DNA from 2 places in the Pseudoalteromonas sp. SCSIO 43201 genome. Region 2 is predicted to be linked to the other one. Evidence: predicted binding sites of a transcription regulator. Region 2 holds the regulator's gene; the other holds the start of a gene.
The links. Region 2 encodes NrdR, which represses ribonucleotide reductase genes. Its sites were predicted from a motif close to AAACACNANATNTNGTGTTT; they were not measured.
Positions count from the first base shown of each region.

Region 1: the regulator NrdR is predicted to act here: its motif matches at 5,996-6,015, upstream of nrdA (class 1a ribonucleoside-diphosphate reductase subunit alpha).

Region 1 covers NZ_CP072683.1:1,966,208-1,982,464, reverse strand. The annotation lists gene J8Z24_RS08560 (TonB-dependent receptor) at 1-1,469, opposite strand, end outside; gene J8Z24_RS08555 (YaeQ family protein) at 1,641-2,168, shown strand; gene yfaE (class I ribonucleotide reductase maintenance protein YfaE) at 2,184-2,459, opposite strand; gene nrdB (class Ia ribonucleoside-diphosphate reductase subunit beta) at 2,459-3,589, opposite strand; gene nrdA (class 1a ribonucleoside-diphosphate reductase subunit alpha) at 3,643-5,928, opposite strand; gene J8Z24_RS08535 (HAD family hydrolase) at 6,284-6,931, opposite strand; gene ubiG (bifunctional 2-polyprenyl-6-hydroxyphenol methylase/3-demethylubiquinol 3-O-methyltransferase UbiG) at 6,928-7,638, opposite strand; gene gyrA (DNA gyrase subunit A) at 7,901-10,573, shown strand; gene serC (3-phosphoserine/phosphohydroxythreonine transaminase) at 10,791-11,873, shown strand; gene aroA (3-phosphoshikimate 1-carboxyvinyltransferase) at 11,873-13,153, shown strand; gene cmk ((d)CMP kinase) at 13,403-14,119, shown strand; gene rpsA (30S ribosomal protein S1) at 14,217-15,884, shown strand; gene ihfB (integration host factor subunit beta) at 15,947-16,237, shown strand; gene J8Z24_RS08495 (lipopolysaccharide assembly protein LapA domain-containing protein) at 16,255-16,257, shown strand, end outside.
Region 2 covers NZ_CP072683.1:2,913,601-2,929,857, forward strand. The annotation lists gene J8Z24_RS12610 (phosphatidylglycerophosphatase A family protein) at 17-499, opposite strand; gene thiL (thiamine-phosphate kinase) at 508-1,470, opposite strand; gene nusB (transcription antitermination factor NusB) at 1,514-1,924, opposite strand; gene ribH (6,7-dimethyl-8-ribityllumazine synthase) at 1,936-2,400, opposite strand; gene ribBA (bifunctional 3,4-dihydroxy-2-butanone-4-phosphate synthase/GTP cyclohydrolase II) at 2,517-3,629, opposite strand; gene J8Z24_RS12635 (riboflavin synthase) at 3,658-4,314, opposite strand; gene ribD (bifunctional diaminohydroxyphosphoribosylaminopyrimidine deaminase/5-amino-6-(5-phosphoribosylamino)uracil reductase RibD) at 4,316-5,428, opposite strand; gene nrdR (transcriptional regulator NrdR) at 5,425-5,874, opposite strand; gene glyA (serine hydroxymethyltransferase) at 5,960-7,216, opposite strand; gene thrC (threonine synthase) at 7,474-8,757, opposite strand; gene thrB (homoserine kinase) at 8,757-9,695, opposite strand; gene thrA (bifunctional aspartate kinase/homoserine dehydrogenase I) at 9,704-12,118, opposite strand; gene J8Z24_RS12670 (response regulator) at 12,359-12,724, opposite strand; gene J8Z24_RS12675 (sensor histidine kinase) at 12,918-14,678, shown strand; gene rdgC (recombination-associated protein RdgC) at 15,137-16,051, shown strand.

The DNA of each region.
Region 1 (16,257 bases), 950 kb from region 2:
GTTTTAGTTTGAGTTGAAGGCGTAAATGCTTCTTCACCATTTGCTGAATAATCACTGTCAGAAAAATGATAGCCTACGGTGCCATGCCACTCACCCAAGCGGTGCTCTGCAGTTAAACGCAGCTCTGTAGTATCATTTTCAAATACTGTGCCAATATTACCATGTTCGATCTCAGCATGTTCATAATCAGTGTAGCCTACACGTAATCCTATTGATTCTAGCCAATCGCTGTGTACCGCATAGTTGATAAGACCTTGCCAACGGTCTTGCTTAACTCGGGCAAAGACTGATTCTTCTGCATGGGTCTCTTCACTCTCATGATCATCATGTGCTTCGTGGTCATGATCATCATGCGCTTCGTGGTCATGGTCATCATGCGCGTGGTCATGGCCAACATGCGAGTGTGCAGGGATCCCATAGTCAGTATCAATACGGCCGTAAGACAAACCAAGAGTGAGGTGATCGCCAACGTAACTTGTACCAAAGTTAAATTGCTCTGAATCGATGAAAGTGTTATCTACTTTATTCGCATATTCGACTTCATGTGATTCACTTTCGTGTTCGTGTTCGTGTTCGTGTTCGTGTTCGTGTTCGTCATGTGACTCATGATCGTCGTGCGGTTGTGCAAAATTAGGCGTTTCATAATCGCCGCCTTTGCGCTTAACACCATCAAAGTGGAAATTAAAACCATCAAACCCTGACTCAAGTAATACGGCAAATGTGTTGGTATTCGAATTGGTGTCATGGCTGTAATCCGCAGCGCCTTGCAAGCTATCTATGACATCTGTAGGAATACGATTATCTACAACGTTAACTACGCCACCAATAGCACCAGAGCCGTAAAGCAATGTTGCAGGTCCTCTGAGTACTTCTATTTGTTGCGCTGCCAGTGAGTCATTGGTATTTGCGTGATCAGGGCCGACTCTTGAAGCATCGCTGCTGTCTAGGCCATTTTGTGTGATTTTGACACGAGGTCCATCTAAGCCTCTAATAATTGGGCTTGAGCTAACTGGGCCAAAGTAACTGGCGTTAATACCCGGTTGACCTTTTAATGTTTCCCCTAGTGTGGGCTTAGCACGGTTTTTTAATTCATCACCACTTAATACACTAACAGGAGAGGTCATCTCCATACTATTTTTGTGTAATGCCGATGAATAAACAACGATACTCTCAACTGATGTTGGCTCAAGTTGTACACGTACAAACCCTTGTTGTTCAGTGATATTAACGCGGTTGTCTAAATAGTTTGGTTTTGTAATGTGTAATTGAGCATCAGAGTCTACTTCAATTGTAAATTGCCCATTTTTGTCAGATTTGACGGTTTTACTTTTACCATGGAGGTGAACGGTCGCATTACTTAGAGGCTGATTGTTGGCATCAACGACTTTTCCGGTTAATTGTCCTGCGTAGGCCTGAGAAGTGCCTAGTAACGAGAATAACGCGCTGGCGATAAGAGACTGCTTAAACATATTTATTTTACCACGAGTTAGATTATTTACTGAACGAGTGAGCCCTTTAGGCAATAGAGTTATAATATAACACTACAGTTTAGGTGGATCAATAACGTTATACTATAACTTAGTTATTGTTGAAATTAATATAGGTACTATAGTTAGTAGATGCGCATAACTAGGCATGCCATGATGAACAAACCATTTGTATTCAAAGCAAGAATTAAAGTTGCTGATTTATTTCATCACAGTCATCATGAAGAAGCATTTACAGCAGCCATGTTGTCAAAAGAGAGCTGTAAACACTTTGCTATTAAACTTATTGGGATCTGTGCGTTGTCGTTTAACAAACCGGTGAAATGGAGTAAACAGGAAAGAAAAAACTGGCCCGATGTCTGGATAGTTAATGATAATAATGACGTTGAGGTTGCACTTTTTATTGGCAATTTTGAAGTAGCTGAAATTACTAAGTATGAAAAACTATTTCCTAAGGTTGTTATTTTCTGCCTAGAAGGTCAGCAGTGGTTTGATGCACGCAAATCACAGCTTGAATTTATTGACTCACTCTCTGTATTTAATATTCCTGAGCGATTTATTGATGAGCTTAGCGATATGTTGACTCGAAGCTTGCATTGGGATGTAATATTTGAGACCAATGCGGTAAGCGTCACAGATGGCGAACACTACATTCGAACACCGGTGACAAAATTAATGTAATCGCAGTAAATTATATTACTCTGGCAATTCAATTGTGATGTCACTGAGCGGTTTACTGCAACATAACAGGATCTCGCCTTCGCGGACAAACGCTAATGGTTCATTGGAATATTGCGTGCTTCCATTTAGCAATTTTGCACGGCAAGCGCCACAAAACCCTTCTCGACATTGGTAAGACACTTGGATATTGGCGTTTTCTAAAGTCTCTAATATTGAACATGAAGAAGCCACATATTTCAGTGGCTCCTCAATATTATTAACCTGAATGAGGTATATTGGCTTTTCAACCATTACAAATCGAAATCGCCAAAGTCAGCAGCGTCTACTTCTGAATCAATCTGACCAACTAGATAAGAGCTTATTTCTGCTTCTTGTGGTGCAACCTGTACGTTATCTGATACTAACCAAGCGTTGATCCAAGGGATCGGGTTTGACTTGGTCTCAAACTTTGAAGGTAAACCAACAGCGGTCATACGAATATTGGTTATGTACTCGACATATTGACACAAGATATCTTTATTCAGACCGATCATAGAGCCGTCTTTAAATAAGTACTCGGCCCATTCTTTTTCCTGTTCAGCGGCCTCTACAAACATCTTGATTGCTTCTTCGCGACATTGGGCCGCAACAATGGACATCTCAGGATCGTCTTTACCTTCTTGCATAATATTTAAAATATGCTGAGTACCTGAAAGGTGAAGGGCTTCGTCGCGCGCAATTAATTTGATGATTTTGGCATTACCTTCCATTAACTCACGCTCTGCAAAAGCAAATGAACATGCAAAGCTGACATAAAAACGTATTGCTTCTAGGATGTTAACGGACATGATGCAAAGGTATAGTAGCTTTTTAAGCTCGAACAGATTGATGACAACCGTTTTACCATTTATCTCATGCTTGCCTTCACCATACTGGTTATACAGGCTAACTTTTTCAATGAGTTCATCATAATACTTGGTAACCGCATCTGCACGTTCAACGATTTTGTCATTGCCAACAATATCATCGAATATAATCTCAGGGTTTTGTGTAACGTTACGAATAATGTGCGTGTAAGAGCGGCTATGTATCGTTTCACTGAAAGCCCATGTCTCTATCCACGTTTCTAGCTCAGGGATAGAAACGATGGGTAACAGCGCAACATTTGGCGAGCGACCTTGAACACTGTCTAACAACGTCTGATATTTAAGATTGCTAAGGAAAATGTGTCTTTCATGCTCAGGAAGAGCCTGAAAATCAAGTCTGTCTTTACTTACATCAACCTCTTCAGGGCGCCAAAAGAAAGAAAGTTGCTTTTCAATGAGCTTTTCGAAAATCGGGTACTTTTGCTGGTCGTAGCGAGATACGTTAACTGTCTGTCCGAAAAACATCGGCTCTTTTAGTTGATCGTTATGATTTCTGCTAAACGTTGAATATGCCATAAATGTGTTACTCAATACCTAAAAAAGCGGGTGAAGCACACCCGCATAAAACGTTATATCTTACAAGCGCCGCCTTCACAGCCATCATCTTCTACTTCAGGTTTTAGTTCGTCCTGAGCATCTGACGCACCATCACGGGTGTTATGGTAGTAAAGGGTTTTAACACCAAGTTTGTATGCAGTTAGTAAGTCTTTTAAAAGTAGCTTCATAGGTACTTTACCCGCTTCAAACTTACTTGGATCATAATTCGTGTTTGCAGAAATGGTCTGATCAATGAATTTCTGCATGATGCCTACTAATGTCAAGTAGCCATCGTTTGAAGGAATATCCCACAGTAACTCGTAACTGTCTTTCAGTCTTTCATATTCAGGTACTACTTGCTTCAAGATACCATCTTTACTTGCTTTCACGCTGATGTGACCGCGTGGTGGCTCGATACCATTGGTAGCGTTTGAAATCTGAGACGAAGTTTCAGAAGGCATTAAAGCAGACAATGTAGAGTTACGCATACCATGCTTTTTGATGCTTTCTCTGAGCGCGTCCCAGTCAAGGTGCAATGGCTCAGCGCAAACTTTGTCTAGATCTCGTTTGTACGTATCAGTAGGCATAATACCTTGTGAGTAAGTTGTCTCGTTGAACTTAGGACAAGCACCACGCTCTTTGGCAAGTTCATTCGAGGCTTTCATCAGATAATATTGAATTGCTTCAAATGTTTTATGGGTTAAACCATTCGCGCTACCATCAGAGTACTTCACACCATTTTTTGCTAAGTAATAAGCAAAGTTGATAACGCCGATGCCTAGAGTACGACGACCCATAGTTGCGTTGTAAGCAGCAGGTACTGGGTAATCTTGATAATCCAACAGGTTATCAAGCGCACGAACTGCCAGCTCAGCAAGCTCCTCTAATTCATCTAAAGATTTGATCGCACCTAGGTTAAATGCAGAAAGCGTGCACAGTGCAATTTCGCCTTCAGGGTCATTAACATGACTCAACGGTTTTGTTGGCAATGCAATTTCAAGACACAGGTTTGACTGACGAATTGGTGCTACTTTAGAGTCAAACGGACTGTGAGTATTACAGTGGTCAACATTCTGTAGGTAAATACGACCTGTACTTGCGCGCTCTTGTGCAAACATTGAGAAAAGCTCAATTGCTTTGATGCGCTTTTTACGAATAGATTCATCCTGCTCGTATTTTGTATAAAGCGCTTCGAATTCTTGCTGATCTTCAAAGAAAGCATCGTAGAGCCCAGGTACGTCTGATGGACTAAACAGGGTAATATAGTCATCTTTAATCAGTCGGCTGTACATGGTTTTATTGAACTGCACACCGTAATCTAAATGACGGACACGGTTTTCTTCAACACCGCGGTTGTTCTTAAGTACAAGTAGGTTTTCAATCTCTAAATGCCAAAGTGGGTAGAATAGGGTAGCCGCACCACCACGTACACCGCCTTGAGAACAGCTTTTAACTGCAGTCTGAAAATGCTTATAAAATGGAATACATCCTGTGTGGTATGCTTCACCATTTCTAATTGGGCTACCTAGCGCTCGGATACGTCCTGCATTGATACCAATACCTGCTCGTTGGCTTACGTACTTTACTATTGCAGATGAAGTAGCGTTAATTGAATCTAAGCTGTCAGCACATTCAATTAATACGCATGAACTAAACTGGCGTGTAGGCGTACGAACACCAGCCATAATAGGCGTTGGTAGTGAAATTTTGAACGTAGAGACGGCATCATAAAAGCGCTTGATGTAATCTAAGCGTGTTTCTTTTGGATAATTTGCGAATAAGCTTGCAGCAACTAACACATACAAAAACTGTGCGCTTTCGTAGATTTCACCTGTAACACGGTTTTGTACGAGGTACTTACCTTCCAGCTGCTTAACGGCCGCATAGCTGAAATTCATGTCGCGATTATGGTCAATATAATCGTTTAATTCGTTGAACTCAGCCTCAGTGTAATCAGTCAACAAGTGTTGATCATATCGTTTGTCTTCAACAAGCTTTACCACATGCTGATATAGGTGAGGCGGCTCAAAGCATCCATATGCTTTTTTGCGTAGGTGAAAAATAGCAAGTCGAGCTGCAAGGTATTGGTAGTCCGGAGATTCTTTTGAAATAAGATCCGCTGCAGCCTTTATAATCGTTTCGTGGATATCACCAGTGCGAATACCGTCATAAAACTGAATGTGTGACTTTAACTCAACCTGAGAAACTGAGACGTTATCTAGGCCTTCTGCGGCCCATGTAATGACACGATGGATCTTGTCTAGATCTAACGGCTCTTTGCGACCGTTTCTTTTGCATACAGATAGCTGTTGGTTCATGTTATGTGCCTGTATTCCTTAGGAACGCGCTTTAGATATCGCACGAATTAAAAATTGTTTAGCAAACCACCACTATATATGGTGCTATAGCGGCTAGGGATCACAAGATAGTGGGGTTAGTGCGAATTTGCAAGAGAACAACTTTAGGAGAATTGTGGATAAGTTTGGGATAATTTATTTATGTTAGTGCCCACTCACCTTCGACAATCCGCTTATCTGCTCACAAAGAAAAATCAACTTAAAGATGGTGCTTTTTAGTAAAAATAAAAAAAAAGTTTAAGTGATTTTTTTCTACACAAATTCGTTTCTATAATCGTTAAAGCACAATATCTTGTGCTTTGAAAAAATTATAGCACTAGATATGCGATATTGCATCCAACGGGTTAGTAAGATATAGATCCGCATTCCAAGACTTAGCAACTTGTTCAGAAGGGATGAATCCCCACATCGCAACAGCACTTTTCATTTTTGCAGATTTTGCAGCAATAATGTCACGCTCTGCATCACCTACATACATACATTGACTGGGATCAACCCCCAATTTTGAGGCAACCAATAAGAGCGGCTCTGGGTGTGGTTTTGCGACTGAAAGCGTATCGCCACAAACCACAATATCTATCATTGCCAGTTCTGGTATTTGCTTTAATAACGGTAGCGTCAAAAACTCAGGTTTATTGGTCATGATCCCTACCTTTATGTTTTGCTTTCGAAGGCTATCCAATAACGCCCCAATATTTGCAAAACAATGAGAGTGTTTGGCAAGGTTATCCGCATAATAGTCGAGTACAGATTGGCGTAGTTGATTAACATCAAATTGATGCAAGGTGTCGCCAAACCCCACTTTTAGCATTGCCGCGACCCCGTCAGATATGGCACTGCTGTAAATGGCTTTTTCAACCACAGCCATATTATTCATTGCTAAAACGTGATTTAGCGCAGCACCCAAGTCTTCACTCGTGTCGAGCAGTGTGCCATCTAGGTCAAATAAAACAGCGTTAATCATACTAGCTTCTCAAAATGAAGTACGTAGTTGACGGAAACGTCTTTAGTTAAAGTGAATGTCTGTCCAATCGGATTGTAGTGAATACCGCTTGCTGCTCTTACTTTTAAGCCATAACTCTCGGCCCAATTTATTAAAGTAGAAGGACGAATAAATTTGTCATGTTCGTGAGTGCCTTCTGGCACAATCTTCAGTAACTTTTCAGCGGCAACAATAGCTAGCAAATAAGCTTTAGTGGTTTTGTTTAAGGTAGAAAAGAACGCATGTCCACCAGGTTTCACTAATTTTGCAACTGCGCGGATGATAGACTCTGGATCGGGTACGTGTTCAAGCATCTCCATACAGGTAACTACATCAAATGTACCAGCACGCTGCTGGGCAAAATCTTCAACTGGCACTTTTTGGTAGTTCACCTGAATATTGGCTTCTAGTGCGTGTAGTTTGGCAACATTTAGTGGCTCTTGACCCATATCAATACCAGTTGCATGTGCCCCCATCTTCGCCATACTTTCCGTTAGTATTCCGCCACCGCAGCCAACATCTAGTACATCTTTAGCAAATAAACCGCCACATTTATCGTTAATAAAGTCTAATCGCAAGGGGTTAACATTATGAAGCGGCTTAAATTCTCCTTCTTTGTCCCACCAGCGTTCGGCGATTTCTTCAAATTTTGCTATTTCATTAGGGTCTACATTTTGATGTTCGGTCATAAAAAACTTCCTCGTCGAATTGAGCGCATTATAAAAGGGATTTGATAAAAATAGCACCTGTAAAACGCTAAAAAGTGTGATAGCATGGCTAACGAATTTTATAATAAACAACACCCTTGCTGATACGCTGAAGCAATTCGGTTTTTAATAAGTGCTTTGATTTTGCATTTCAATTAACAAGCCATTTGATATTCAGCAAACAGCGCTACACACGTAATAGTGTGACATAAAAGGGGTGGACACTGAAGGAAAGTGGAGTCAAATGTCTGATCTCGCCAATGAAATCCTGCCAGTCAATATCGAAGATGAATTAAAAAATTCATATCTAGATTATGCGATGAGCGTTATTGTAGGCCGTGCATTACCTGATGTACGTGATGGCCTAAAACCAGTTCACCGCCGTGTATTATTCGCGATGAATGAATTGAAAAATGACTGGAATAAACCTTATAAGAAATCAGCTCGTGTAGTTGGTGATGTAATCGGTAAATATCACCCGCACGGTGATAGTGCTGTGTACGATACAATTGTACGTATGGCTCAACCTTTCTCTCTGCGCTATATGCTAGTAGATGGACAAGGTAACTTTGGTTCTGTTGATGGTGACTCTGCTGCTGCAATGCGCTATACGGAAGTTCGTATGGCGAAAGTTGCACATGAGTTACTTGCAGATCTTGAAAAAGAAACCGTGGATTATGTGCCAAACTATGATGGTACAGAACAAATACCTGATGTTTTACCAACAAAAATACCCAACCTATTGGTTAACGGTTCTTCTGGTATCGCAGTTGGTATGGCAACCAATATTCCACCTCATAATTTAACTGAGGTGATCAATGGCTGTTTGGCTGTTATCCAAAACCCAGACATTACCATTGAAGAATTGATTGACTATATACCAGGTCCAGATTTCCCAACTGCTGCTATTATCAGTGGTAAAAAAGGCATCGAACAAGCTTATAAAACAGGTCGTGGTAAGATTTATATCCGCGCCAAAGCGGAAATCGAAGTCGATGAAAAAACAAACAAAGAAACTATCATCGTCCACGAAATTCCGTATCAAGTAAACAAAGCGAGATTAATAGAGAAGATCGCTGAGCTTGTAAAAGACAAAAAAGTAGAAGGGATCAGTGCGCTGCGCGACGAGTCAGATAAAGACGGTATGCGTATTGTTATTGAAATTAAGCGCGGTGAAGTCGGTGAGGTTGTACTAAACAACTTATATGCACAAACGCAGTTACAAACCGTGTTTGGTATCAATATGGTTGCGCTAGACAACAACCAGCCTAAATGTTTTAACCTCAAAGAAATGCTCGATGCGTTTATTATTCACCGTCGTGAAGTAGTAACTCGTCGTACTGTATTTGATCTTCGTAAGGCCAGAGACAGAGCACACACGCTTGAAGGTTTAGCAATTGCACTTGCAAACATTGACCCAATTATTGAGCTGATCCGTCGCTCACCAACACCAGCTGAGGCGAAAGCAGCATTAACGGCGCGTGGGTGGGACCTCGGTAACGTGAAAGCAATGCTTGAGCGCACTGGAGAAGAGAATGTTGCACGTCCAGATTGGTTAGCTGAAGAGCTAGGGATCCGCGATGGTCAATATTACTTGTCTGAACAACAGGCGCAAGCCATTCTTGACTTAAGGCTACACAAGCTAACCGGTCTTGAACATGAGAAAATTTTAGCTGAGTATAAAGAGCTACTCGACATCATTGCTGAACTTCTGTACATCCTATCTTCTCCAGAACGCTTGATGGAAGTTATCCGCGATGAACTAGTTGAAATCAAAGATACGTATGGTGATGAGCGTCGCACAGAGATCACCGCGGCTGCACATGACATCAGCCTTGAAGATTTGATCAACGAAGAAGACGTCGTGGTTACACTTTCTCACGAAGGCTACGTGAAGTACCAGCCTCTTAGTGATTACGAGGCACAGCGCCGTGGTGGTAAAGGGCGCTCTGCAACTAAGATGAAGGATGAAGACTTCATCGAGCGTCTACTGGTGGCAAATACACATGATACAATCTTGTGTTTCTCAACCGCTGGCCGTTTATATTGGTTAAAAGTTTACCAATTGCCACTTGCGTCTCGTGCTGCGCGCGGCAAACCAATCGTCAACTTATTACCATTAGAAGCCGATGAACGCATCACGACAATTTTACCGGTTCGCGAATACGAAGAGGATAAGTTTATCGTCATGGCGACGGCAAGTGGTATCGTTAAGAAAACACCTCTGACAGCATACAGCCGTCAGCGTGCAAGTGGTATTATTGCCATCAACTTGAACGAAGGCGATAGCCTTATCGGTGCTAACATTACCACAGGCGAAAATGACATCATGCTGTTTACAGAGCATGGTAAAGTTGTCCGCTTCAATGAGAAACAACGTGACTCGGAAACGGGTGAAGTGAAACGTGACCCTGAAACAGGTGAAGAGTTGCTAGCCTTACGTCCTATGGGTCGTACCGCTACAGGTGTTCGTGGTATCAAGATGCCAGACGATGTGAAAGTTGTATCGCTAATTGTACCGCAAGGAGAGGGTGCAATCTTGACCGTGACTGAAAACGGTTACGGTAAGCGTACTCCACTTGAAGAGTATCCAGCGAAGAGTCGCGCGACACAAGGTGTTGTGTCTATCAAAGTGACTGAAAGAAATGGTTCGGTGGTTGGCGCTGTTCAAGTTGATGATAACGATGAAATCATGTTGATTTCAAATCGTGGCACACTAGTAAGAACACGTGTAAACGAAGTATCGACGGTAGGAAGAAACACTCAAGGTGTTATCCTAATTCGTACGATGGAAGAAGAAAAAGTGGTCGGTCTTCAACGGATTGAAGAAATTGAAGTAGAAGACTTGCCAGAAGGTGAAATTGTTGAAGCTGAAGGTGAAGCAACCCCAGCGGTTGATTCGGACACCGAGGAATAACACAACCTTATCTTTAATATAAAAAGCGACTTCGGTCGCTTTTTTTCTTTATGTCAGTTTTTTCAATCTCCCCCTCTATGACAATAGCTCGAACCCTGATAAATTAAGGCTACGAACTATCCGGCTTTTGCTTGGGCAACTCACTGTTCATTCAAAAAATATGATAACAATTCATCGATAATTTGGATGGGCTAGTTTATTAGGAATGAGGAAAAATATGACGGTTTATAATTTTTGCGCGGGTCCTGCGATGTTACCTGTTGAAGTGATGAAAAAAGCGCAAAAAGAGTTTTTAGATTGGCAAAATTTAGGCGTATCAGTGATGGAAGTCAGCCATCGCTCTGCGCCTTATTTGGAGATGGCGAAGCAGTGCGAGGCCAGCCTACGTCGTTTAATGAACATCTCTGATGAGTTTGAAGTGTTATTTATGCACGGTGGCGGCCGTGGTCACTTTTCAGCAGTACCATTGAATTTGCATGTGGATGGTTTGCCTGGCGTGTATGTTGAAAATGGTATTTGGTCAACCGGCGCGACAAAAGAGGGCGCGAAGTTTACTCAAACACACGCAGTTAATATCCGAGCCGACGAAAATGGTCAGTTTGACATTTTGCCTGTATCTAAGTGGAAATTACCGGAGGAAGCGTCATTTATTCATTATTGCCCAAATGAAACTATAGACGGCATCGAAATATTTGAAGTACCTAAGCATCCTACAGCACCAATTGTTGCTGATATGTCCTCCAACATCCTTTCACGCGAAATCAATGTGGATGATTTTGATTTGATTTACGCAGGTGCGCAGAAAAACATTGGCCCTTCAGGATTAAGTATTGCAATTGTTCGTAAAACATTACTAAAACGAGAGGGCTTGCCTAGGCCTGCGATTCTTGACTACGCTATTGAAGCTGAACAGCAAAGTATGTACAACACACCCCCTACATTTGCTTGGTATCTTGCCTTTGAAGTATTCAAGCACTTAGAAAGTATCGGTGGCGTGAAAGCAATGGAAGCGCATAATACAGCGAAAGCTGCTGTACTTTACGATTACATTGATAGCTCAGATTTCTACTCAAACAAAGTGGCTAAACATTGCCGTTCGCTAATGAATGTACCATTTTGGCTAAATGATGAAAGTCTCAACGACAAATTTTTAGCTGAAGCTGAGCAAAACGGCTTAATAGCGCTAGAGGGCCATCGTTTTGTAGGTGGCATGCGTGCAAGTATTTATAATGCAATGCCAATTGAAGGGATTAAAGCCTTAGTTGCATTTATGGACAAGTTTGCCAAGGAGAATGGTTGATGGAACAGTTAACGCTTAAGCCTATAACCAAAGTTAGTGGCAGTGTCACGTTACCTGGTTCAAAAAGCCTATCAAACCGTATTTTGTTGCTAGCAGCTTTGTGCGAAGGCACAACAAAAGTAACAAATTTATTAGATAGTGATGATATTCGCCATATGCTAGGGGCGTTATCTCAACTTGGTGTTGCTGTAACGCTTGAAGAAAACAACACTGTCGCGATAGTAAAGGGTAACGGTGGCAACTTTTCTACGCCTACTGCCCCTCTATTTTTAGGCAATGCTGGTACGGCGTATCGGCCATTAACTGCTGTGCTTGCTGCTATATCTGGTGATTATGAACTGATTGGTGAGCCGCGAATGGAAGAGCGCCCAATTGGCCATCTTGTTGATGCCATGCAAACGCTTGGTGCAGATATTCAATATCTCAAAAACAAAGATTATCCACCGCTAAAGATTGTCGGTAAGCAACTTAGCGGTGGTGAAGTTGAAATTGATGGCAGTATTTCAAGTCAATTTCTAACAGCACTGCTGATGGCAGCGCCACTTTTCAGTGGCGATACTAAGATCAGGATTAAAGGTGAACTTGTATCTAAGCCTTATATTGATATTACCATTGGCGTGATGGCTCACTTTGGGGTTCATGTAGAAAACCACGATTATCAGTACTTTGTTGTGAAGGCCGGTCAGCAGTATCGGTCTCCAGGTACACTCATGGTTGAAGGAGATGCGTCGTCGGCGTCCTATTTTATTGCTGCAGCAGCCATTGCAGGGGGGGAAATTGAGATCAATGGAGTGGGTAAACAAAGTGTGCAAGGGGACATTGGTTTTGCCAAAGTGATGGAACAGGTTGGTGCGCATATCGAGTGGTATGATGAACGTATTGTGGTTCGTAAAGGCCAGTTAAATGGTGTAGACATTGATGCCAATGCAATCCCTGATGCGGCAATGACACTTGCAACGGTAGCGTTATTTGCCAGTGGTAAAACGGCGATTCGAAATATTTACAACTGGCGTGTCAAAGAAACTGATAGGTTGGCTGCAATGGCGACTGAACTAAAAAAGGTTGGTGCGCACGTAGTTGAAGGGCATGATTATATCGAAGTGACTCCTCCTGTTAATTTTAACTTTACAGATGTGGACACATATAACGATCATCGTATCGCGATGTGTTTCTCTATGGTTGCGGTAGGAGGGCAATCTATCACTATTAACGACCCTAAATGTACAGCCAAGACTTTTCCCACTTATTTTTCAGTACTAGAAAGTATTAGCCAGTACTGAGATCTACCTTGATGCCGAGTCTCTTCGGCATCAACTTTCAGTTTACCTCAGCTAAAAAGTAACTTGTTCTAACAATTATTTGTATAAATTTGATGGTTGGTTTTATGCCAAAAGCTTATGTCTTACGGTATTTAATGGCACTAATAATTTGACATATAACAAAAAATGACAGGTAAATAAGGATATATTCAGCAAATTGACGTATACTGTGCGCCGTCAAATTCAGGTGAGCATTTTTAGGAGGTCTAAATGCAGGCAGCTATGCCAGTTATCACCGTAGACGGCCCAAGTGGTTCAGGCAAAGGAACTGTTTGTCGCTTGTTAGCTGAAACATTAAATTGGGAAGTGTTGGACAGTGGTGCGATTTATCGCGTACTTTCTTTGGCTGCACTACACCACCAAATTGCTACAGACAACGAAGAGGGGTTAGTCCCACTCGCTGCCAATTTGGATGTACAATTTTCAATAGATAAAGAAACTAAAAAAAGCAAAATTGTACTTGAAGGTGAAGACGTCACAAACACCATTCGCAATGAAGAAGTTGGTGCGGCAGCATCAAAAATTGCGGCACTTCCTCGCGTGAGAGAAGCTTTACTGCGTCGTCAACGTGCTTTTAGAAGCGAAGTAGGTTTGATAGCAGATGGACGTGATATGGGAACGGTAGTGTTCCCTGACGCAGAGCTCAAAATTTATTTAACGGCAAGCGCAGAAGAACGTGCTCGTAGACGATTTGTTGAGTTGAATGAAAAAGGCCATGATGTTACACTAAGTGGTCTGTTGGAAGACATTAAAGCTCGCGATGATCGCGATATGAATCGCAAGGTTGCCCCATTAGTGCCTGCCAGTGATGCTATTGTTGTTGACACAACAGAGCATAACGCTGAGCAAGTGTTCGAACAGGTTATGTCTTTTATCCAAGACGCCATTGTGGCAGGTAAGCTTCCTAAAAGTTGCTTGCCGAAGTAGTTTTTTAATGACACAGGCAGGAAGCTAGTGTTTATTTAACAACCCCATGCAGCATGGTTGCTAATTGGTAATTTAACTTTATAGAGACGTATTTAGTATGTCAGAAAATTTTGCGCAGTTATTTGAAGAAAGCCTACAGGGTTTTGAAGTTGAGCAAGGCTCAATCGTTAAAGGTACAGTAATCGCTATCGAGAACAACGTTGTTCTTGTTGACGCTGGCCTTAAGTCTGAAAGTGCAATCCCTGCAGAGCAATTCAAAAATGCTGCTGGTGAACTAGAAGTTGCAGTAGGCGACGAAGTAGACGTAGCACTAGATGCAATCGAAGACGGTTTCGGTGAGACTATCCTTTCTCGTGAAAAAGCTAAGCGTCACGAAGCTTGGATCCGTCTTGAGAAAGCTTGTGAAGAGCAAGAGACTGTTACTGGTGTTATCAACGGTAAAGTTAAAGGCGGTTTCACAGTTGAAGTTGATTCAATCCGTGCATTCCTACCTGGTTCACTTGTTGATGTACGTCCAGTTCGCGACACCGCTCACCTTGAAGGTAAAGAGCTAGAGTTCAAAGTAATCAAGCTAGACCAAAAACGCAACAACGTTGTTGTTTCACGTCGTGCTGTTATCGAGTCTGAAAACTCTCAAGAGCGTGAAGAACTACTTCAAAACCTTGTTGAAGGTCAAGAAGTTAAAGGTATCGTTAAGAACCTTACTGACTACGGTGCATTCGTAGACTTAGGTGGTGTTGACGGTCTTCTACACATCACTGACATGGCTTGGAAGCGTGTTAAGCACCCTTCAGAGATCGTGAACGTAGGTGACGAAATCAACGTTAAAGTACTTAAGTTCGACAAAGAGAAGACTCGTGTTTCTCTAGGTCTTAAGCAACTTGGCGAAGATCCATGGGCTGCTATCGCTGGTCGTTACCCAGAAGGTGCAAAGCTTACTGGTCGCGTAACTAACCTAACTGACTACGGCTGTTTCGTTGAAATCGAAGAAGGCGTTGAAGGTCTAGTACACGTTTCAGAAATGGACTGGACTAACAAGAACATCCACCCTTCAAAAGTAGTTTCACTAGGTGATACTGTTGAAGTTATGGTTCTTGAAATTGACGAAGAGCGTCGTCGTATTTCTCTAGGTCTTAAGCAGTGTAAAGCTAACCCTTGGCAAGAATTTGCTCGTCTTAACAATAAAGGCGACCAAGTTTCTGGTAAGATCAAGTCAATCACTGACTTTGGTATCTTCATCGGTCTTGACGGTGGTATTGACGGTCTTGTACACCTATCTGACATCTCTTGGAATACTCCAGGCGAAGAAGCTGTACGTGAGTACAAGAAAGGTGACGAAATCACAGCTATCGTTCTACAAGTTGACCCAGAGCGTGAGCGTATCTCTCTAGGCGTTAAGCAAATCGATGCTGATCCATTCACTAACTACCTAGACGCCAACAAAAAAGGTGCTATTGTTAAAGGTAAAGTGACTGAAGTTGACGCTAAAGGCGCAACTGTAGAGCTAGGTGAAGGCGTTGAAGGTTACATCCGTGTTGCTGACATCGCACAGGAGCGTGTTGAAGACGCAACTGCTGCTGTTTCTGAAGGTGACGAAATCGAAGCTAAATTTGTAGGTGTTGATCGTAAGAATCGTACTATCAGCCTATCAGTTAAAGCTATCTTCGAAGCTGAAGAAAAAGAAGCTCTAGAGAAGCTTAAGAAAGAAGAGCCTGCGTTCGAAAACGCAATGGCTGCAGCTTTCAAAAATGCTCAAAAAGACTAATTAATAAGTCTTTACACTAGGAAGGGCGCTTAGCCCTTCCTTATACCCTTAAAGGAAACATTATGACAAAGTCTGAATTGATAGAACAACTTGCACTGCAGCACGCTCATGTTCCTGTTAAAGATGTAGAAAATGCGGTAAAAGAAATCCTTGAACAAATGGCTGGCTCATTATCAGACTCGGAACGCATAGAGATCCGCGGTTTTGGTAGTTTCTCGCTTCATTTCCGTTCACCTCGTACTGGTCGTAATCCTAAGACTGGCGAAACAGTTGAATTAGACGGTAAATATGTCCCGCACTTTAAGCCAGGCAAAGAACTGCGCGATAGAGTAAACGAAAGCTTAAATAATTAAGTCTAACGGAGCAAAACTTG
Region 2 (16,257 bases):
CATCACATCAGTATTATTAGACTAAGATGCCAGTTTTAAACAAAGCTTGCACGCAAATCAATGAAAAAACACCAGCTAATACATCATCTAACATAATTCCAGACCCACCATGTAAGCGTTTATCTAGCCATCTTATTGGTCCGGGCTTAAAAATATCGAAAAAGCGGAACAATATAAAACCAACAACTAAAGATTGCCAGCTTATCGCCGCACCAATCATTGTGATATAGAAGCCTGCGACTTCATCCCAAACGATTGCGGGATGATCATGTACATTAACATCGGTTGCAGTTTTTCCACATAGCCAAATACCAAGCAAAGTCATCACTATTGCCACCAAGCACTGCAACCAAACAGGTGCACTTTGGGTGAGCAAAATAAATGGTAATGCGGCAAAAGTCCCTACCGTGCCGGGCGCTTTTTTTGCCAGCCCTAACCCAAAGCCTAACGCCAAAAATTGGTGTGGCTTCTTTAAATTAAATTTGTACTGCTTAGCCAAACCTACTCCTAGCTAAAGTGCTCAAAACCTTGGCCACTTAATTGATAAGGTTGACCTTTATTAACCAATTGAACTTCACCATTATGCGCCGTAATTTGGCCAATACAAACAGGTTCAACACCATATTGTTTTAGCCGAGTTTCAACTGCATTTTTATTGTTATCATTAACGGTAAATAATAACTCATAATCATCTCCAAAACTGAGCGCTAACCGCAGTCGAGCAGCTTCATCTAGACTAGCACGTAAAGCATTCGACATTGGGACTTTATCAACGTGAATTTTGGCACCGACTAATGAGGCCTTTAAAATATGCTGTAAATCAGCCAATAAGCCGTCGGAAATATCTATTGCTGATGTCGCCAAACCACGCAACACTTGTCCTGCGGCCACACGTGGGGCTGGATAATGAAACTTATCAAGTGCTGCTTTATAATGCAGAGGATCCAGCATCAACTCCTGTTTGCGAGCTTCGATCGCTAAACCCGCATCGCCCAACGATCCGGTGACATATATCCAATCACCAACACGCGCGCTCGAGCGTTTTAAGGCTTTACCATTTGGCACTATCCCTTTTGCACACACAGTAATAGTCAGCGGCCCTTGTGTCGTGTCGCCACCAATTACTTGTACATTGTAGTACTCTGCAATTTCATGCATGCCTTCTGTAAAAGCTTCTAGCCACTCCATATCAGCTGTCGGTAATGTCAGCCCCAAAGAGATCCAGGTTGGTTCCGCTCCCATTGCTGCCAAATCACTAAGATTCACTGCAATGACCCGATGTCCTAATGCTCTTGGAGGAATGTCTTCAAAGAAATGAACGCCAGAAACCAGCGTATCAGTAGTCACTGCTAGTTGGTGACCAGTAGGTACAGATACCAGTGCACAGTCGTCTCCAATGCCAAGTTCCACATCTCGACGAATAATACCACGTCCCTTAAAATAACGATTGATTAGCTCAAATTCTTTCATACACAAAAAAGCCGGCCTAAGCCGGCTATTCCTATCGTAAAACTTATTTACGAATAAACTTAACCGCTTTGTCCAGCACACCATTGACAAACTTGTGGCTCTCTTCTGCGCCAAACATTTTTGCCAACTCTATGCCTTCATTGATCGCCACTTTATATGGTACATCTTCACGGAACTTAAGTTCATAAGCACTAACACGTAGCACAGCCAACTCAACCATATCTAATTCTTCAAGTGGACGTGCTAAATGTGGTTTGACAGCTTCATCAAGCTGCTTTTGATTAACCACTACGCCACGAGCCAAGTCTTTAAAGTACTCAACATCCACTTTAGATACGTCATTTTCGATCAACATCTGCTGTTCGATGTCGGCAATTGGGTTACCACTTAACTGCCAAGAATAAATAGCTTGTAAAGCAAGTACACGTGCTTTGCGTCTAGCTGCTGGTTTCACTGAGATTCCTCTTAAATTTGCTCTAGCACGTTCACCATTTCTAGTGCACCAAGGGCAGCTTCACCGCCTTTGTTACCCATTTTAGTGCCCGCGCGCTCTATAGCTTGCTCAATGCTCTCAGTAGTTAACACCCCAAAAGCAACTGGAATATCATAATCTAATGAAACACAAGCCAAACCTTTGTTTGACTCATTCGCCACTAAATCGAAGTGTGGCGTACCACCACGGATGATCACACCTAAGGCAATGATTGCATCATGCTCTTTTTTCATTGCTATGCGCTTTGCTGCTAGTGGTAGTTCAACCGCTCCCGGTACATACACTACCGTGATGTCCTCATCACTAACACCACCAGTACGCTTTAACTCATCTACCGCACCCTCAAGTAGGCTGCTACCAATGAAATCATTAAAACGTGAAATGACAATGGCAAATTTTTTGCCAGGAGCGTACTTATTACCTTCGATTACTTTCATTAGATGTTCCTAATCTGTATGAGCAATTGCCAAATTGAGGCGCATGATAGCACAGTAATATGGTAATCGCCTACTATCTGACTATAGGCGATTACAATCAATTTGGCTTTTTGAAATTAATTTGGTTCGACGTATTCAACGACTTCTAAATGGAAGCCTGACAGAGCATGGTACTTTTTCGGAAGACTCATTAGGCGCATCTTCTGAATACCTAAATCAGCCAAGATTTGAGAGCCAATACCAACGGTACGTGATGTGCCTTGGAATTTACGATAATTAACTTGCTCTCCAGCATCTTCTGCGGCAAAAGCTTTCACCAAGGCTTCCATATCTTCGCTGCGCTCTTGTTTACCAAGGATCACTAAAACCCCATCATTTTCAGCGATATGCTTCATAGCGCTTTGCAGCGTCCAACTTCTATCCGCGCTGCGATCAGAATGGAGAATATCGTTAAACGTGCTTTGTAGATGCACACGTACCAAGTTTGCATCTTCCGTTTTAATGTCACCTTTGACCATTGCATAATGAAGTTGATTATCAATAGTATCTTTGTAAGTTACTAAATTAAACTCACCAAATTCAGTAGGTAATCGACATTCCGCCACTTTTTCAATGGTAGTTTCATTTAAGTTACGATATTCAATTAAGTCTGCAATGGTACCGATTTTTATATCGTGCTCTTTGGCGAATACTTCTAGTTGTGGGCGACGTGCCATGGTGCCATCTGGATTTAGAATTTCAACAATCACAGAGGCAGGCTCCAGTCCTGCCAAACGCGCTAAATCACATCCAGCTTCAGTATGACCTGCGCGCGTTAAAACGCCGCCCGGCTGCGCCATAATTGGGAAGATATGACCTGGCTGTACAATATCCTCAGGTACTGCACCTTTAGCGACCGCAGCTTGCACGGTACGAGCACGATCAGCAGCGGAAATACCTGTTGTTACGCCCTTCGCAGCCTCAATAGACAAAGTAAAGTTGGTAGAAAACTGAGCACCGTTAGTTTTCACCATCAATGGTAAGTTAAGCTGCTCACAACGCTCTTGCGTCATGGTCAAACAGATTAGCCCACGACCATACGTTGCCATGAAATTAATTGCATCTGGTGTAATGTGCTCTGCTGCAACGATCAGATCACCTTCATTTTCTCGGTCTTCATCATCCATCAAAATAACCATTTTACCGGCTTTAATATCGGCGATGATTTCCTCAGCACTATTCAAACTCATAGTTTTCCCATTTTTACTTTGTCTGTGGCTACTTTATAAAGCCAGCTTTCGCCAATAGACTTGTTGTGAGAGTGGTCTCGCTGGCAGCGCTTGGCTCCCCCTGAATTAGTCTTTCGAGGTAGCGGGCGATTTGATCGACTTCAAGATTTAATTCTGAGCCAACTTGAAACCCTGCAATCGTAGTTTCTTGCGCCGTATGCGGCACAATCGTTAATTTAAATCGATTTTGTTCAACTGCGTTAACGGTCAAGCTAATACCATCAATGGCAACAGAACCTTTATAAGGTATATATTTCATTAGTGATGCGGGGGCAGATAACCAATAGTCGGTCGCTCTAGCATTCGGGGTTATCTCTACCACTTTAGCTATCCCATCAACATGGCCGGACACTAAATGGCCGCCCAAACGCGATGCCGGTTGTAACGCCTTTTCAAGATTGACCGTTTGCCCTTTTTTATATTCGGCAAAGCGCGTCAAACTTAAGGTTTCATTAGAAACATCAGCTTTAAATCCATCTTGAAACTTCTCAGTTACAGTAAGGCAAACACCATTGGTTGCAATACTGTCCCCTAAGTTTACATCACTCATATCAAGTGACGATGAGCTCACTCGGACAACTAAATCACCACCCTTTGGCTGCAATTGAGTTAGTGTCCCTGTCGCTTCGATAATGCCTGTAAACATGTTACTTCTCTTTAGTCGCAGTAATTTTAAGGTCAGGCCCCACTGGCCTCACATCGTCAAATACCAATTCAGGTATTTGCGCCATCGACTGTAACGGCACGGTATTAAACAACCCGCTCCCTGAGCCAATGATTTTTGGTGCTAAATAGACAATATACTCATCAATCAGCCCCTGCTCGTGCATCACTCCGGCAAGGGTTGCTCCGGCTTCTAACCACACATAATTATGTTGTTTTTCAGCCAATGTGCTAAGCACCGCTCGTAGGTCGAGTTTGCCATTAATTTCAGGTACGACTACTTGTTCTACGAAATAAGGCCAATCTTTTGAATTATCAATAGTACGGCGAAAAATAATCACAGGAGATGTAATGCTAAATAGTGCAAGGTCAGGAGTCAGTCGATTTTGAGAATCAATGATTGCGCGTACAGGTTGACGTAACTCTGATTGCGGGTAATCGCAGTCTTCTAACAGCGCCTCACGCACATTCAGCCTTGCATTATCGACAATTACAGTATCGGCTCCGCTCAGGACAACACAACTTTGCGCGCGATGATGCTGCACATCCAAGCGTGCTGCGTCAGAGGTGATCCACTTGCTTTGACCATTATTTAATGCTGTTTTGCCGTCAATAGAGGCTGCAAGCTTACAGGTTACGAACGGCAATCCCTGTTCCATTCGTTTCAAAAAGCCATTATTTAGCGCTCTAGCTTGTGGTTCTAGCAAACCAAAGGCCGTTTCAATACCCGCAGCTTCTAGCATTGCCAATCCACGCCCTGCAACTTGCGGGTTAGGGTCAACCATAGCTGCAACCACTTTACTGATACCTGCGTCAATCAGACCTTTTGCACACGGTGGCGTTCTACCGTAATGACTACAAGGTTCGAGTGTTACATAAGCCGTGGCACCAGCAGCTTTAGCTCCAGCTTGCTTAAGCGCATGTACTTCAGCATGGCCTTCACCTGCTTTTAAATGCGCGCCTTCACCAACGATTTCACCGTCTTTTACGATCACACAACCTACGTTGGGGTTTGGGGTTGTGGTGTATTTACCGCGCTTTGCGAGCGTGATAGCTCGGCTCATATATTCATGATCTTGTGATTTGAACTGGCTCAATCCCCCAACCTCGCAATCTCTTCACCAAACTCACGAATATCCTCAAACGAGCGATACACTGAGGCAAATCGCACGTAAGCCACTTTATCAAGTTTTTTGAGGGCTTCCATAATACATTCACCAATCATGTCACTTGGAACTTCACGCTCGCCTGTACCACGAATTTGAGATTTAATCTGATGTACTACTTCTTCTATTTGTTCTGTACTAACAGGGCGCTTTTCCAGCGCTCGGTGCATGCCATTAAGCAGTTTGTCTTCGTTGAACGGCTCTCTGGTGCCATCTTGTTTTATTACTCTTGGCATCAGAAGTTCCGCGCCTTCAAAAGTAGTAAAGCGTTCGTGGCATAAAATACACTCACGGCGACGACGGACTTGATGGCCGGAAGCAACCAATCGTGAATCTATCACTTTGGTATCTTTGGCTGTACAAAATGGACAATGCATAGACGCTCTCGTTGAGTTAAAAACAAAAAAGGCCGCTTGAATGCGGCCTTAATCATAACAAAAAACTGCTTTTTTGTGAGCGAAATTATGCGTAAACAGGTAATTTAGCGCAAATTGCTTTTACTTTTTCTTTCACTTGTGCTTGTACAGACTCATCATTGATGTTGTCTAGTACATCACAGATCCAGCCAGCAAGCTCTTTCGATTCAGCTTCTTTAAAGCCACGACGAGTGATCGCAGGAGAACCGATACGAAGACCTGAAGTAACAAACGGTGAACGAGGGTCGTTTGGTACAGAGTTTTTATTTACTGTGATGTTTGCACGGCCAAGCGCAGCATCTGCATCTTTACCTGTGATGTCTTTGTCAATCAGGTCAAGTAGGAACAGGTGGTTTTCAGTTTTGCCAGAAACCACTTTATAACCACGTTCCTGAAGTACCGCAACCATCGCTTGTGCGTTTTTAACCACTTGCTCTTGGTAAGACTTGAACTCTGGCTGTAGTGCTTCTTTGAACGCAACTGCTTTCGCAGCGATAACGTGACATAGAGGACCACCTTGGCCACCAGGGAATACGGCAGAGTTTAGCTTTTTGTAGATCTCTTCATCATCACAAGCAGAGATGATAAGACCACCACGAGGACCCGCTAGCGTTTTGTGCGTTGTTGTTGTTACAACATGTGCATGAGGCACTGGGCTTGGGTAAATACCAGCAGCAACGAGACCTGCAACATGCGCCATATCAACAAGTAGGTAAGCACCTACTTTGTCAGCGATTTCGCGGAACTTAGCCCAGTCAACGATACCTGAATACGCAGAGAAACCGCCGATGATCATTTTTGGTTTGTGCTCAAGTGCTAATGCTTCAACCTGAGCGTAATCAATTTCGCCAGTTTCTTCGTTTAGACCGTACTGGATAGCATTGTACGTTTTACCAGAAAAGTTTACGTGTGAACCGTGTGTTAAGTGACCACCGTGAGCAAGACTCATACCTAGCACTGTATCATGTGGCTGAAGTAGCGCTTGGAATACCGCCGCATTTGCTTGTGAACCAGCATGAGGCTGAACGTTTGCGTAAGTCGAACCAAATAGCTCGTTGGCACGGTCAATGGCAAGCTGCTCAACCACGTCAACGTGCTCACAACCACCATAGTAACGCTTACCTGGGTAACCTTCAGCATACTTGTTTGTTAGCTGAGAACCCTGGGCTTCAAGTACACGTGGGCTACAGTAGTTCTCAGAAGCGATAAGCTCGATGTGCTCTTCTTGACGTGAAGTTTCTGCTTCAATCGCTGCAGACAATTCTGGGTCAAAATCTGCAATATTCATGTTACGTTCTAACATGGTTTCTCCTAGGTAAACGTAAGGGTATTTTTAAAGACAAACTAGCGCCGGTAAGTGGCCAGTGTGTCTATGAAATCAGCATGGGTATATTTAATCAGGGATTGAATTTATTTCACACCCCTATCGCGATGATATTTTTTTATTTAAACATTAATATTTTAAATGAGACAACCTAAGTTGCATTTGAAAAGCTAATATAGTTACGAAATTGAACATACCTAAGTGAGCTATTTACCCACTTAGGTCCCCGTTCTGATCTAGTTCAACTTTGCCAATATCGCCGTCTTCAGGGCGTTATAATCGGCACTAAGTGACTCAGCTAAACAGGTCTTTTTCAGCGCATCAGCCAACGGTTTCGGCATATCAAGCTTATGATTTAAAACATCTTCTACAGACTCTTTGAATTTTGCAGGATGTGCAGTTGCAAGGAAAATCCCGGTTTCATCCGCTTGAGAGTCAAGCGCTAATCCCTCGTAAGCGATCGCTGTATGCGGTTCAGCCAAATAGCCTTTGTCATGTAATTCTTGCATGACTGTTTGAGTGCGCGCTTCCGACACTGAACGTGAATAAAAGTCATGTTTGTTAAAATCACCTCTTTCCAACATGATTTCAACTCTAGGCCAGTTATTAGGTTTGCTCACGTCCATCGCATTAGAGAGTGACTCCAACGTATCGTTTGGCTGCCACTCACCTGATGTAACATAACGAGGCACAGTATCATTCTGGTTTGTCGTCGCACTTAGCTTAGCGATCGGTAATCCTATTGCTGCCGCTATCATCGCTGCGCAAACATTACCAAAGTTACCACTTGGCACTGAAACATGCACTTTATCACGCTGCGACTTAGGTAATTGTGCTAGTGCTTCAAAGTAATAACACACTTGCGCCACTAAACGGCTGATGTTGATTGAGTTTGCCGAATTAAGACCAAGTTTTTGCTTCACCTCGTCATCAAGAAATGCAGACTTCACCATCGCTTGGCAGTCATCAAAGCTACCATCTACAGCATAGCAATGAATGTTTTTCCCAAGTGTTGTAAACAGCTTTTGTTGAGCAAGTGAAATTTTGCCATGGGGATACAGGATCACTACATCAACGTTTTCTTTTTCGTAAAAGGCATGGGCAACGGCAGCACCTGTATCACCACTTGTCGCTGTGAGGATAGTTACACGTTCACCTTGATTAAACATGCTGATACATTCAGCCATAAAGCGACCGCCAAAGTCTTTAAACGCTAACGTTGGACCATGAAATAACTCTAAGCAATACTGGTTGTCAGCAACCTCCACAAGCTTAGCTGGAAAGTTAAATGCGCGCTTTACCATGTCATCTAGTGTGTCTTGTGGTAATTCATCACCGATAAGGTGGTGAAGTACTCTGGCACTGCGCTCAGCAAAAGGTAGTGCAAGTAATGCGTCAATATCCGCAATACGCTCAAAAGATGGTGGAAAGAAAACACCCTGATTGCGACCTAGGCCAATTTTGACCGCTTCGACGAATGAGACGACCTGCTGCTCGTCCTTTAAATTTACTAACTTCATTATTTCTGATCCTTTAATTCTCTTGTACCTTGCGTATCTAGTCGGCAAATATGGCTAAACCCTGCATCATTAATATAGTGTTGCTGCAACCATTGCTGTACGGCATTTGCCTGTTGCTCAGACTTACAAATTGCAAATAATGTAGGTCCTGCTCCGGAAATACTCACCAGCTCGGCTCCTAGGGCTGGTAGCGCCTTTTTCGCTTCGCTAAACCCGGCAATGAGTGGCGCTCTCGCTTCCTCGGCAATACTGTCTTTCATCATCGACAGTGCGTTATCAAATTGCCCTGACTGCATCAGTAAACAAAAACCAGATAGTCGCTGGGCAAATTCCACCGTATCATGCAATGAAAACTGCTGCGGTAGTGCTTGTCTTGCTTTTGCTGTGTTTAGTGCAAAGCCTGGATAAGCAATGACATAAAACCAGTTTTCATCATACGCAACACTGATTGCTTTGCTCGGAATGCAGTCCGCAGTCAGTTGCAGTCCACCAAGGTAGCATGGCGTGATGTTGTCGTAGTGACGACCGCCACTGACCTTAGCTTCAAAGTCGGCCATCAGTTCAATAAGCGCCTCTTGGCTTAATTGCGTATCGGCAAAATCATTAAGTGCAGCAAAAGCAGCAACTACAGAGCATGCGCTTGAACCTAACCCAGAACCAACAGGAAGACCTTTATATAAAGTCATGGCAACCGCTGGCATGTTTGGTGCTACATGCTGCTTGAAGTGCAGTAAACACTGAAACGCCAAATTGTCCTTGGGATCGGCTGAGAGCTTTTCAGCATATGGGCCAATACAATTGAACGTATCATACTCTGCAGCTTCAACACTGACCTGATCACCCAGTAAACTGCCATCAATGGGTTCAAGTGCGGCGCCCAGTGCGTCAAAGCCAACACAAAAATTTCCGATAGATGCAGGTGCATAAAATGTTTTCATCATTACCCCTACCTCGACAGCGTTTTTAGAATATCTGTAAACACGCCAGCAGAGGTCACTTCCGCACCGGCGCCATACCCTCTGATCACAAAAGGTTTTGGCTGATAGTACTGGCTTAAGATTGCGAGTGCGTTTTCACCATCACGAATATCATACAAAGCGTGCTCCTTATCTACGGCTTCAATACCAACGCGGCATTTGCCATCAACAATTGAACCAACATAGCGTAGCACTTGGTCTTGTGCTTTTGCCGCTGTTATACGGGCTGAAAATGCGTCATCTAATTGAGGTAATTGCGCCATAAATTCATCAACACTGGCACCCTCTGCAAACCCTTCAGGCAACACTGACTCAACTTCAATATCGTCCAGTTCCAATGGCAATCCCGATTCGCGGGCAATGATGAGCAGCTTACGCGCGACATCCGTTCCAGATAAATCATCGCGTGGATCAGGCTCTGTAAAGCCATTTTGTTTGGCTTTCTCTGTTGCTTCCGATAGCGATAAACCATCTGATAATACGCCGAAAATATATGACAGCGAGCCAGACAAAATACCACTGAATGACAGCAGTTCATCTCCTGCGCCAAACAGCAATTTAAGGTTGTCTAGTACAGGTAGACCTGCTCCAACGTTAGTTTCATATAAAAAGTGACGGCGCTTAGCTTGTGCAGCTTGTTGCAGCGACTGATAATACTCATAACTGCCTGTATTTGCTTTTTTGTTAGCCGCAACGACATGAAACCCAGCATTTAGAAAGTTTAAATAGTTGTCTGCGACAAATTGGGCAGCACTACAATCGACAATCACAGGGTTTATTAAATGGTTTTGCTTAACAAACTGGCTAACGTGTTGTAAATCAAAACCCGATTCAGCTTTTTCAAGTGCCAATTCCCAGTTATCAAATGGCACACCTTCAGGGTCTAAATAACATTTACTCGAGTTGGCAATACCATAGAGATTCAAGCGAATATTACGCTTTTCGAGCCATGCTTGCTGTTTATGAAATTGCTTCATTAATTCTTGACCCACTAAACCACAGCCAATCAAGAAAACATCAATGGAAGGTACGTGCGTGAAGAAGTTTTCGTGACACACCTTTACTGCATCTTGGCAAAGCTCACCATCAACCACCGCCGAAATTGAACTTTCTGTTGAGTCCTGCGCGATGGCAACAATATTCACCTGGGCTTGAGCGAGCGAAGCAAAGAATTTGGCAGCAAGACCTTTGTGCGCTCTCATGTTGTCGCCAACCAAAGTAACGATAGCAAGATTACGCTGCACTTCAATTGGGTCGATTAACCCAGCTTGGGTTTCAAGCTCAAATGCCTGTTCCAGCGCAGCCAGCGCGAGACTTAGGTCTTGCTCATGGACACAAAAACTAATACTAAATTCACAAGAAGATTGTGTAATCAGTACGATAGAGACATTGTCTGCTGCCAGTGCAGAAAAAACCCGGGCAGCCATGCCTACCTTGCCTTTCATTCCAGGCCCTGCCACAGTTAACATAGCCAGTTTGTCTAGACTCGAAAGCGCTTTTACTGGAGCCTCGCCACCACCTTGTGCACAAATCAGTGAGCCGGGCACTTCTGGGTCATGAGTATTTTTAATTTCGCACGGCACATCCGCTTTGGCGCAAGGTAAAATGGTTTTTGGGTGCAGCACTTTAGCGCCAAAATAAGACAATTCCATTGCTTCTTTATAAGACAGCACATCAACTTTAGTTGCCTTTTTAATAAGACGAGGATCGGCACTATAAACACCATCAACATCAGTCCAGATTTGGCAGATTTCGGCTTCAAGACAAGCTGCTGCAACTGCCGCAGAATAGTCAGAACCATTACGACCAAGCGTTGTCAGCTCACCCGCTTCATTACTGCCTGTGAAACCCGCCATAATATAAAAACGCGATGCGTTGGCACGAACCATCTCTGCAAAACATAATTTACTCAACCTAAGGTCAACTTCCGCATCAAGGTATCCGCCTTGTGTTTTTACGCACGCTTCAGCACTTAACGAAACCGCATCGGATTGCAGCATGGTATCCATTAGCGCGACACTTATCCGCTCACCAAAGCTAATGACATAAGCTCTGGCTTGACTTGGGCAGTGCCCCAGTAGCTTTGCACCATCTAGTTTATTCTTCAGTAATTCAAAGTCAGGCCAGCCCGAAACACTACCGTACACAGCTTGTACTTCATCGTGTAAGCCTTGGCTACGAGATGCAAATGACTGCCATTGAGTGTCAAATTCAACTCCTTGCCCTGCTAATTCAGCAAGCTCAACTAATTGATCTGTCATGCCACCAGGGGCGGAAAGCACGACGAGTGCTTGTTGTTGCCCATGATCTTTAATGAGCTGTCTTACTCTTTGTAAACAGGCAAAATCTTTGAGGGAAGACCCTCCAAACTTTAGTACTCGCATCATTTTTCCTCATTCCAAAAACAAAAAAAGCCTGTGTTCTTAGTGAACACAGGCCTTTTTTAAACTCGCACTGACCTATGCCACTATCCAGTTAGGATGGTGGTTGTAATAATGGTCGTAGTGATGATATTCGTTTTCATAAAATTAGATTGCCTGAAGTGTAGTCATACTGTCAATACGAAATAGCAAAATAGATTATGCAAATTTCTAATAGTGGCATTTGTAATCTGCATAGATAAGTTATCTTATCCCAAATTTATGCAATAGTTCCAAAAGCTGTTCAGCTTTGGCTGGCTTTTCTAGAAACCCCAGCGCGCCCAAGCTTGCAACTCTTTCTTTCATTTGCGCCTGAATATCGGCTGAAATTACCACTACATAACATTCAATTTTATTGGTTTTTATTGCTTCAAGCACACCAATGCCGTCTAATATTGGCATGGTCAGATCAAGACACAACAAATCGATTTGTTGTGCTTGCAGTATCTCCATTGCTTGTTGGCCATCCTTTGCTTGGTGCAACACGATATCTAAATTGCTCTGCAAGTGTTTTATTACTTGCTTTCGGGCTACAGCCGAATCATCGCAAACTAAGACGGAATAACTCATAAAGTGGCCAGTCTTGTACTTAATAAAACGGTCATTGGATAACACTAACTTATAACACATTAAACTTTGCTTAGTAAGGCGCTAAAAAACATATTTAATTAAGATATTTATTTATTTTTAACCATTTATTGGCTAACTTTAAAGGCAGATTATACAAAGGCGATGAACTAACCGTAGGAGCTCAGCTTAATTCATGCTGCAAAAAAGCCTCTCAAAAAAATTGCTCACTAATGTGTTGTCGGTTTACTTCCTTCTAACCTTTGTCGTCACATGCGGTCAAGTGATTGCTGAATACGTCAACACAAAAGACTATATTCGTAATGAGCTGACGATGTTACAAAAAACATTCAGTAGGAGCCTGACGCGCGCTATTTGGGAACTCAACACCAAACAGACAGTCACCACAGCTGAAGGCTTGCTGGCAATTCCCATGATTGAAGGGATCATTGTACGTGATGACAGTGGTGAAATTATTTCTCAGCTTGGACGTTCGCTGGATATTCACGAGCTTTACAGTCAACAGCTTGTTCAAGAAGAAGCAATAATTGAGGACACACCGTCAGGTCTATTCGGTTACACCTTTCCGCTGATATTCGAGTTTTCAGGTCGCGCTACACAGGTTGGAGATGTGACGTTATTTTCAAGCCGAGAAGTCGTGCTTAGTAGGATCATGATATCGATTTACTTCTTAATCGGTAACGCCATGATTAAAACCACCTTTTTGATTATTTTGTTCTTAATTGCATTTAGAAAGCTGCTGACTGAGCCGCTGAGTGAACTTACCGAACAGATAGAAGAGTTCGAAATAGACAATGTTGATGGCCATAGAATAGACATTGGAACGAAGGAGCGTAACGAATTAAAGATAATGGAAGAAGCGTTTAACAAGTTGATCGATAAAATTTCTGAATACCGTAAAAAATTAGACCAAACACAAAAAGAGCTCATCATTAGTAATGAAAAGCTAGATCAACACAACATCCAGCTTGAACAAGAGGTCGCGCGTAAAACTTCTAATCTCAGCCAAGCGATGATGGATTTACAACAACAAAAATACGAGTTAGAAAAACAAAAGCTAACACTGACCGAAGAAATTGATCTTAGAAAGCAAACAGAAGAAGAGCTGTTAACGAAACAAAAAGAGCTCGAAAAATATGTTGATGAGCTAAACATGGCGCAAGAGCGCTTAGTGGGTTCGGAAAAAATGGCCGCGCTTGGTGGACTTGTCGCGGGTATTACTCACGACATCAACACCCCAGTGGGAATAGGCGTTACTGCCACCTCGTTTCTACAAGAGCGATTGGATCAGCTAGAGTCTGCTTATAATGCCAAGACCCTTTCTCCTAAAGCATTAGAGGAATTTATTAGCGAAGCCAAACAGAGCGCTAGCCTGCTTACCACCAATTTAGATAGGGCATCTGAGCTCGTTGCAAGCTTTAAACAAATTGCCGTTGACCAAGCCAGTGAAGCGATAAGAACGATTAATATGAAGCAATACCTTGGTGAGGTTATTCGTTCTTTGCACCCAAAACTGAAAAAAACACATCACCAGGTCAATATCGAATGTCCAGAGGACATGACGCTTAACTTACCAGCTGGCGCAATTAGCCAAATTTTTACTAACCTTATTATGAATTCGCTGATCCATGGCTTTGAGAATCAAGATAAAGGTAATATCGATATAAAAATCACCGAAGATAATGGTGCTGTTAATATTGTTTATCAAGATGATGGTAAGGGCGTGACAAAAGCACAACTTGAGCGCCTGTTTGACCCATTTTTCACTACCAAACGTGATCAAGGCGGTAGCGGATTGGGCACACATATTACCTTAAACTTGGTGAAACAAACATTGAATGGCGATATTGAAGTAACAAGCGAAGAAGGAAAAGGCTTGACTTACTATATTAGCTTTCCCAAAGATCTTCAAAAACCAATGGCTATGTTCCACTAGCCATTGGTTTTTGGCCCTTGCCAAGCAGGTACAACAGTTGAACGGCTGCCACCAGTTTTGTTTTTTTAGAGCCTCGCAGAAATGTACACTATCCCCTTGTACAAATACCAAACAAACCAACGTAAAAAAGATTTTAAGGTAAATGATTTCGACTTATACCAATTACCTTAATGTAAGTGGTCTATTTTGAGGCGAGAAAATTTTGTCAATAACCCCGCTACCGCGTCCTGCTATCGCCACAGTACCCACATTCGTGTAGGCAAGGCAAAAATTTTGCTATTTAGTTGTTCTAAATAAGAAATTTTTAACGCTGTTAGCGTCAGATTCACTCCTTCAAATTGAGCAAGTATTAAGTCAGATTGGTATTATATGAATTGATTAGCGAATATCTTCTGGAATACAAGCTTACGCCTTTTTGCTATGATGAGCGCAATTTAATTCCAAATGAGCTTAATTCTATGTGGTTCAGTAACTTAATCTGCTATAAATTCAAACAAGATGTCAACTACACACAAGAGGACTTTGAAAAAGCGCTAGAGCAGGATATTTTCCGCCCATGTGGCAGCCAAGATATGACAACTTTTGGCTGGACAAAAGCTTTTGGTAAACATGGCCAGATGCTTTCGCATTTTTCACAAGACAGCATTTTAGTCTGTGCTAAGCGTGAAGAAAAAGTGCTACCAGCAGCCGTTGTCAATGAAATGGTTGCAGAAAAAATTGAGCAAATAGAACAGCAAGAAAATCGTCCAGTAAAGAAAAAAGAAAAAGACGACATCAAAGAAAATATTCTTGCTACGTTATTACCTCAAGCGTTCAAAAAATCTAGCTTACAGTTTGCTTTTATCGACCAAAAATCAGGTTGGGTGATTGTAAATAGCGCCAGCTTCAACAAAGCAGAAGAGCTACTTGCGCTGCTACGTAAGTCTCTAGGCACACTCCCTGTTGTACCAGCGTTTGCGAACTATGATTTAGACTTACAGCTAACACACTGGCTAACCGAATTTACCGCGCCCGAAGGCTTTGCAATAGGCACCGATGCTGAGTTGCAAGAGCCTGACGACAACGGCGCTCAAGTCAAGTTAAAACAACATGACCTTTCATCAGATGAAATCAAAACGCATTTAGAAAACGGTAAACGTGTAACTAAACTCGCATTAGATTGGCGTGAGCGTGTGAAATTCGTCTTACAAAACGACGGTACATTAAAACGTTTAAGCTATGCAGAGGCACTTAAAGACCAAAATGCGGATATTCCAAAAGAAGATCTAGCCGTTAAACTGGATGCTGACTTTATTTTGGTATCAGAAGAAATCAAAGAGTTGTTAGAAGACCTAACCAAAGGTCTTGGTGACGACGAAGGCCTAGAGTCTTAATTTTAGAGTCATCATCTAGAGCTTGTTGAGCTTTGGATACGAAAAATTGATAGCGGATATGGCTATCAATTTTTCTTTATCCAGTTCAATACTCTATCTTCACAAGGTTACTTTACGCCAATAGCGAACGGACGGCACGCTCTCAAATGCAAGCGTTTAGTTACTGGCTGGCCACCTTATTTGCACTAACCAACGCATTTGTAGCG